2 regions of the Streptomyces sp. CNT372 genome follow, and region 2 is predicted to be linked to the other one. Evidence: riboswitches for the same ligand, from Rfam matches in the RefSeq annotation. Region 2 holds a riboswitch; the other holds the start of a gene.
The links. Region 2 has a riboswitch for cobalamin ahead of cobN (cobaltochelatase subunit CobN). Riboswitches for the same ligand answer to the same signal wherever they lie in the genome.

Region 1: it holds a riboswitch for cobalamin, as region 2 does, so the genes downstream of both, C593_RS0117345 (cobalamin biosynthesis protein) here and cobN (cobaltochelatase subunit CobN) in region 2, are expected to answer to the same signal.

The regions. Positions count from the first base shown of each region.
Region 1 is NZ_KB897783.1:53,084-56,486, forward strand. It holds gene C593_RS0117335 (inorganic phosphate transporter) at 102-1,355, shown strand; gene C593_RS0117340 (hypothetical protein) at 1,368-1,589, shown strand; cobalamin riboswitch at 1,757-1,898, shown strand; gene C593_RS0117345 (cobalamin biosynthesis protein) at 1,931-2,983, shown strand; gene C593_RS0117350 (cobyric acid synthase) at 2,980-3,403, shown strand, end outside.
Region 2 is NZ_KB897788.1:71,353-74,755, reverse strand. It holds gene cobN (cobaltochelatase subunit CobN) at 1-1,694, opposite strand, end outside; cobalamin riboswitch at 1,742-1,871, opposite strand; gene cobG (precorrin-3B synthase) at 1,942-3,403, shown strand, end outside.

The DNA of each region.
Region 1 (3,403 bases), on a different contig from region 2:
CCCCACTTGCGGACACCACAGCGCCCGACCCAGTTCATCTTCCGTTCATCCAGGTTGCCTACGGTCCACACGTCAATGACGTCAAACGATTGCCTGGGTAAATGGAACACATCACCTTGCTGCTCGCGATTGTGATCGTGACAGCTCTCGTGTTCGATTTCACGAACGGTTTCCACGACACCGCCAACGCGATGGCGACGACCATCTCGACCGGCGCGATGAAGCCCAAGACCGCGGTGGCCATGTCCGCCGTTCTGAACCTCGTCGGCGCGTTCCTGTCGGTGGAGGTCGCCAAGACGATCTCCAGCGGTCTGGTCGACGAATCAGGCATCTCTCCTGAAGTCATCTTCGCGGCGCTCGTCGGCGCCATCCTCTGGAACCTGCTGACCTGGCTCGTGGGTCTGCCGTCCAGCTCCTCCCACGCCCTGATGGGCGGCCTCATCGGCGCCACCGTCGCCTCGGCCGGCTTCTCCGCCGTCAACGGCGGTGTGGTGATCACCAAGGTGCTGATCCCGGCCATCGCCGCCCCGCTCGTCGCCGGCATCGGCGCGATGATCGCCGCCCGGCTGACGTACAAGATCGGCAAGAACACCGATCAGAAGGACACGGCCAAGGGCTACCGCGCCGGCCAGATCGCCTCTGCCGGCCTGGTCTCCCTGGCCCACGGCACCAACGACGCCCAGAAGACGATGGGCATCATCACCCTGGCCCTGGTCGCCGGGAACGTGCTCGCGCCGGGTTCCAACCCCCCGATGTGGGTCATCGTCTCCGCCGGTGTCGCGATCGCCCTCGGTACCTACCTCGGTGGCTGGCGCATCATCCGCACCATGGGCAAGGGCCTCACCGACCTCCAGCCGCAGCAGGGCTTCGCCGCCCAGACCAGCGCCGCGAGCGTCATCCTGGCCTCCTCCAACCTGGGCTTCTCCCTCTCCACCACGCACTCCTGCTCCGGCGCGGTGATGGGTGCGGGCCTCGGCCGCAAGGGCGGTGTGGTCCGCTGGTCGACCGCGACCCGGATGTTCGTCGCCTGGGGTCTGACCCTGCCGGCCGCCGGCCTGGTCGCCGCCGCCTCCGAGTTCGTCACCAAGCAGGGTGACTGGGGCGTCGCCGTGGTCGCGGTCTTCCTGGTCGCCTCCTCACTGGCGATCTGGATCGCCTCCCGCCGCCAGGTTGTCGACCACACCAACGTCAACGACACCGAGGCCCCCGGCGCCGAGGGCGCGGAGGGTTCCGGGGAGCCCGCGGGCGTCGTCACCACCGCCATCGCGGCCGTCACCCCGCCGCCGGCCGGTGAGATCAGGACCACCGTCCCGGCCCCCGCCGAGACCGAGCCGGCCCGACCGGCCGCGGTGTAAGGAAGCAGCAAGATGAAGATCGACTGGGTAGCCCTCGGCTCCGTTTTCGGCGTGAGCCTCGTCGCCACCGTGGCCCTCGTGGGCCTGTTCACCCTCGGCATCATCGGCCTCAGCAAGGGCGAGGCCGCCGTGCGGACCGGCGGCAGCGCCGTGATGGCCCGCACGGGTGCGTACGCCTGCTTCGCGCTCTGCGCGGTGGCCGTCGCGTACGGGATCTTTCTGATCGTCGACTGACGTCCGCCGACCGATCCGTCACCGGCACGGGCCGGGTACCGCCACCGGGCGGTGCCCGGCCCGTGCGCCGTCCGAGTGCGCCGCCTCCGGGCGCCGTCTCCGTGCACCCGCAGCACGAGCCCTCGTGTGGGCCTCGGCACACTGTCCCGCCGCAGGTCAAGGGTGAGTTGACGGGCGTGGGCGGCCGTGGTGGACTGCCGGGGCCATACGGCGGCAGAAGAGGAAGTCCGGTGAGAATCCGGCGCGGTCCCGCCACTGTCACCCGGAGTCCGGGGAGCCAGGAACTCTCGCCGCCGTTCACGTCGAGCCAGGGCGCGGACCCTGAGTGAGGACTCTGCGTCATGCCTGGCCGTGGCCCAGCCCTGCCGTCCGGACCCCCTTCCCGGGACGCCGGCCGCACACGCGGCGGCCGGATCTTCGCCTGCGGCGCCGCCGCGGGGCTCCTCGCCGACCTGCTCGTCGGTGATCCGCGCACCGGGCACCCGGTGGCCGCGTTCGGACGGGCGGCCGCCGCCGTCGAGGGCGTGCTGTGGCGCGACGACCGCGCCCGGGGCGCCCTGCACACGCTGGTGTGCGCCGGGGGCGCGACCGCCGCCGGACTGCTCGCCGCGCGCGCCGTGCGCCGCTCCCCCGCCGCCGCCACCGCCCTGACCGCGGCCGCCACCTGGGCCGTCGTCGGCGGGACGACCCTGGGCCGGGAGGCCCGCGCCGTCGGGGCAGCGCTGGAGGCCGGGGACGTCGAGGCGGCGCGGGCGCGGCTGCCGCACCTGTGCGGGCGGGACCCGCAGGCGCTGGACGCGGACGGGATCGCGCGCGCCGTCGTGGAGTCCGTCGCCGAGAACACCTCCGACGCGGTCGTCGGAGCCTTGGTGTGGGGCGCCGTCGCCGGTGTGCCCGGCCTGCTGGGCTTCCGCGCCGTCAACACCCTGGACGCGATGGTCGGGCACCGCTCGCCGCGCCATCTGCGCTACGGCTGGGCCTCGGCCCGGCTGGACGACGTGGCGGGCTGGCCGGGCGCCCGGCTGACCGCCGTGCTCGCCGCCCTCGCCGGGCCCGATCCGCGGGGCGCGGTGCGCGCCTGGCGGGCCGACGCGGCCGGGCACCCGAGCCCCAACGCGGGCCCGGTGGAGGCGTCGTTCGCGGGGGCGCTCGGTGTGCGGCTGGGCGGGACGCTGGCGTACGGGGGGCGGGTCGAGCACCGGCCGGTGCTCAACGCGGGCGGCCGGGCGGTGGAGCCGGGCGACATCGAGCACGCGGTGCGGCTGTCGCGCCGGGTGGGCGCGCTCTCCCTGGCGGTGTGCGCGGGCGCGCGGCTGGCCGCGGGGGCCTTCGGCGGAGGCCGGCGCCGGGCGTCGGGGCGCGGCGGGCCGGACAGCGGCGGGAGGACGGCATGAGCGGTGGGGGGCTGCTGGTCGCGGGGACGACCTCGGACGCCGGGAAGAGCGTGGTCACCGCCGGGATCTGCCGGTGGCTGGTCCGGCAGGGCGTCAAGGTCGCGCCGTTCAAGGGCCAGAACATGTCGCTGAACTCCTTCGTGACACGGGAGGGTGCGGAGATCGGGCGGGCGCAGGCGATGCAGGCGCAGGCGGCCCGGGTCGAGCCGACCGCGCAGATGAACCCGGTGCTGCTCAAGCCCGGCGGCGACCGGTCCAGCCAGGTCGTGCTGCTGGGCCGCCCGATCGGCGAGATGAGCGCCCGCGGCTACCACGGCAACCGCCAACGCGAGCTGTTCGAACCGGTGATGGCCTGCCTGGAGGAGCTGCGGAACACGTACGACGCGGTGATCTGCGAGGGCGCCGGCAGTCCGGCGGAGA
Region 2 (3,403 bases):
TCCAGGTTGCCGTGCTTGCCCAGGTGGATCATGGCGTCCGCGCCGAAACCGCCGTCGTCCGCGCGCGCCGCGATCCAGCGGTAGGCCGCCAGGTAGTGGTGCGAGGGCGGCAGATCGGGGTCGTGGTAGATCGCGATCGGGTTCTCGCCGAAGCCGCGCGGCGGCTGGATGACGACCAGCAGGTTCCCGCGCCGCAGGGCCGCGAGGACGATGTCGCCCTCCGGGTTGCGCGAGCGGTCCAGGAACATCTCGCCGGGCGCGGGCCCCCAGTGCTCCTCCACCGCCTCCCGCAGCTCCGCCGGCAGCGTCGCGAACCAGCGCCGGTAGTCGGCGGCCGGGATGCGGACCGGGTTGCGGGCCAACTGATCCTCGGTCAGCCAGTCCTGGTCGTGGCCGCCCGCTTCGATCAGGGCCCGGATCAGCTCGTCGCCGTCCCCCGACACCAGGCCCGGGATCTCCTCGGCCGGGCCGAAGTCGTAGCCCTCCGCCAGCAGCCGGCGCAGCAGCGCCACCGCCGAGGCCGGGGTGTCCAGGCCGACCGCGTTGCCGATCCGGGAGTGCTTGGTCGGGTACGCGGACAGCACCAGGGCGATCCGCTTCCGGGCGTTCGCGATGTGCCGCAGCCGGGCGTGCCGGACCGCGATCCCCGCGACCCGCGCGGCCCGCTCCGGGTCCGGGACGTAGGCCGGCAGGCCGTCGGCGTCGATCTCCTTGAACGAGAACGGCACGGTGATCAGCCGCCCGTCGAACTCGGGCACCGCGACCTGGGTCGCCGCGTCCAGCGGGGAGAGGCCCTCGTCGTTCTCCTCCCACGCGGCGCGCGGGCTGGTCAGGCACAGCGCCTGGAGCACCGGCACGTCGAGGGAGGCGAGCGCGCCCGCGTCCCAGGACTCGTCGTCGCCGCCCGCGGAGGCGTCCGCCGGGCGGGTGCCGCCCGCAGCGAGGACCGTGGTCACCAGGGCGTCCGCACCGCGCAGCCGCTCCAGCAGCTCGTCCTCCGGGGCGCGCAGGGAGGCCACATACAGCGGCAGCGCCCGGGCGCCCGCCTCCTCGACGGCGGTGCACAGGGCGTCCACGAAGGCGGTGTTGCCGCTCATGTGGTGCGCGCGGTAGTAGAGGACGGCGACCAGCGGGCCGTCCGGGTTCTCCCGGCGCACCGGGCGCCCCAGCTCGCCCCAGGAGGGCGCGGCGGCCGGCGGCTCGAAGCCGTGGCCGGTGAGCAGCACGGTGTCGGCGAGGAAACGGGCCAGCTGCTCCAGGTTGGCCGGGCCGCCGTGCGCGAGGTAGGCGTGCGCCTCGGCGGCGATGCCGATGGGGACGGTGGACGTCTCCATGAGCTGGGCGTCCGGGGCCTGTTCGCCGGTCAGGACGACGACCGGGCGGTCCTGCGCGAGGAGTTGGTCGATCCCCTCCTGCCAGGCGCGCAGCCCGCCGAGAAGGCGGACCACGACGAGATCGCTGCCCTCCAGCAGGCCGGGCAGGTCGTCGAGCGGGAGCCGGGACGGGTTCGCGTAGCGGTACGAGACCGGGCCGCCGGCCGCGCGGGCGCTGAGCAGGTCGGTGTCGGAGGTCGACAGGAGCAGGATGCGGGTGGCGGGCTGCGGGGCGCCGCTCTGCGAAGCCGGCTGCGGGCTCGGCTGCCCGGCGGCCTGGGTGGTGGTGGGCTGCGTGGTGTCCTGGGACGGGAGCGTCATGCGACAGCTGGCCTTCCTCGGGGTTTCCGCGCCCCGGGCGGTGGAGGACGGCGGGAGTTCCTGGCTCACCCGGCGGGCCGCGCGTGCTGCGCGACTGCCGGGCTCACAGTGGCGGGACCGCGCCGGAATCGCACCGGGCTTCCTCCCCTGACGCCGTCATCGGCGGTGACGGACCGTGTGGTCCGCCGCTGAGCATAGTAAGGGCCGTCACGTCCTCCGGAGCAGGGCGCCTTGTGTGATGGTCGGTATGCTCGCCGCCATGCCTCCGCCCCCCGCCAACCGCCTGAACCGGGACGAAACACCCGGACGGGACCACCGGGACCGTGGCGACGCGCCCGCCCCGGACGGGGGAGCGCCCGCGCGGGACCGGGGCGACGCCTGCCCCGGGGCGCTGCGGCTGCACACGGCCGACGACGGCGCGCTGGCCCGGATACGTGTCCCCGCCGGGGCCCTCGACGCGCGCCAGGCGTACGCCCTCGCGGACGCGGCGGACCGGCTCGGCGACGGCGCACTCGACATCACCTCCCGCGGCAACCTCCAGCTCCGGGGCCTCGGGGCCTCCTGCGGCGGCGAGTTGGCCGCGCTGCTGGACGCGGTGGGCCTGCTGCCCGCGCCCGGCCACGAACGCGTCCGCAACATCGTCGCCTCCCCGCTCTCCGGGCTCGACGGCCGGGGGCACCTGGACGTGCAGCCCCTCGCCCGCACCCTGGACGCCCTGCTGTGCGCGAGCACGCGGACGACGGCGCTGTCCGGGCGCTTCCTCTTCGCCCTCGACGACGGGCGCGGGGACATGGCGGACCTCGCCGCGGATGTGACGTTGATCGCAGAGCGGACGGAGGCCGGCGCCGGGGTGGTCGTGCGGGCCGGGGAGTCGGCGGGCGTGCGGGTGGCCGCGCCGGACGGGCCGCGCACGATGATCGTCGCGGCGCAGGCGTTCCTCGACGCGGTCGACGCGAGCGGGACCGGTGCCTGGCGGGTGCGTGAACTCCCGCCCGGGCAGGGCCCCTCGGGGGAGGCGCTGGCCGCGCGGGCCGCGAAGGCGGGGGTACGGGCGGAGGCGGTGCCGGTGGCGCCGGTGGCCGCCGCGCCCGCTCAGGGGCCGGTTCCGGGGGAGTACGGGTATGTGCTCGCGCCCCTGGGCCGCCTCACCAGCGCGCAGTGGCGGCTGCTCGCCCGGACCGCCGAGCGCCGGGGGACGGGGGAACTGCGCGTCACGCCCTGGCGCGGTGTGGTCCTGACCGGCGTCCCCGCCGACCGCCTCGCCGCGCTCGCCGTCGCCGGACTCGTCACCGACCCGGCCTCCCCCTGGCGGGTCGTCGGCGCGTGCACCGGGCGGCCCGGCTGCGGCAAGGCGCTCTCCGACGTACGGGCCGACGCCGCCGAACTCGTGGGCGCGACGCGGCGGCTCACGGGCGCGGCCCCGGCCCCCGGCGGCGGCCTGCCCGTGTACCTCTCCGGCTGCGCCCGCCGCTGCGGCCACCCGCGAGGGGCCTGGGCGGACGTCGTCGCGACCGGCGACGGACAGTACGACCTGGCGGTCCACGGCGTCCCCGGCCCCGGCGGGGCGGGCCTCGGGCCCGACGCGCTGGCGGGGGCGCTCGCGGCGGTGCCGGCTGCAGCCGGGGGCGGTGGCGGGCCCGGTCCGGGCCCGCGCGTCCCCGGCTCGTCAGGTGGCGGCCCGTCCGCCGGTGGTGGCCCGTCCGGTTGCG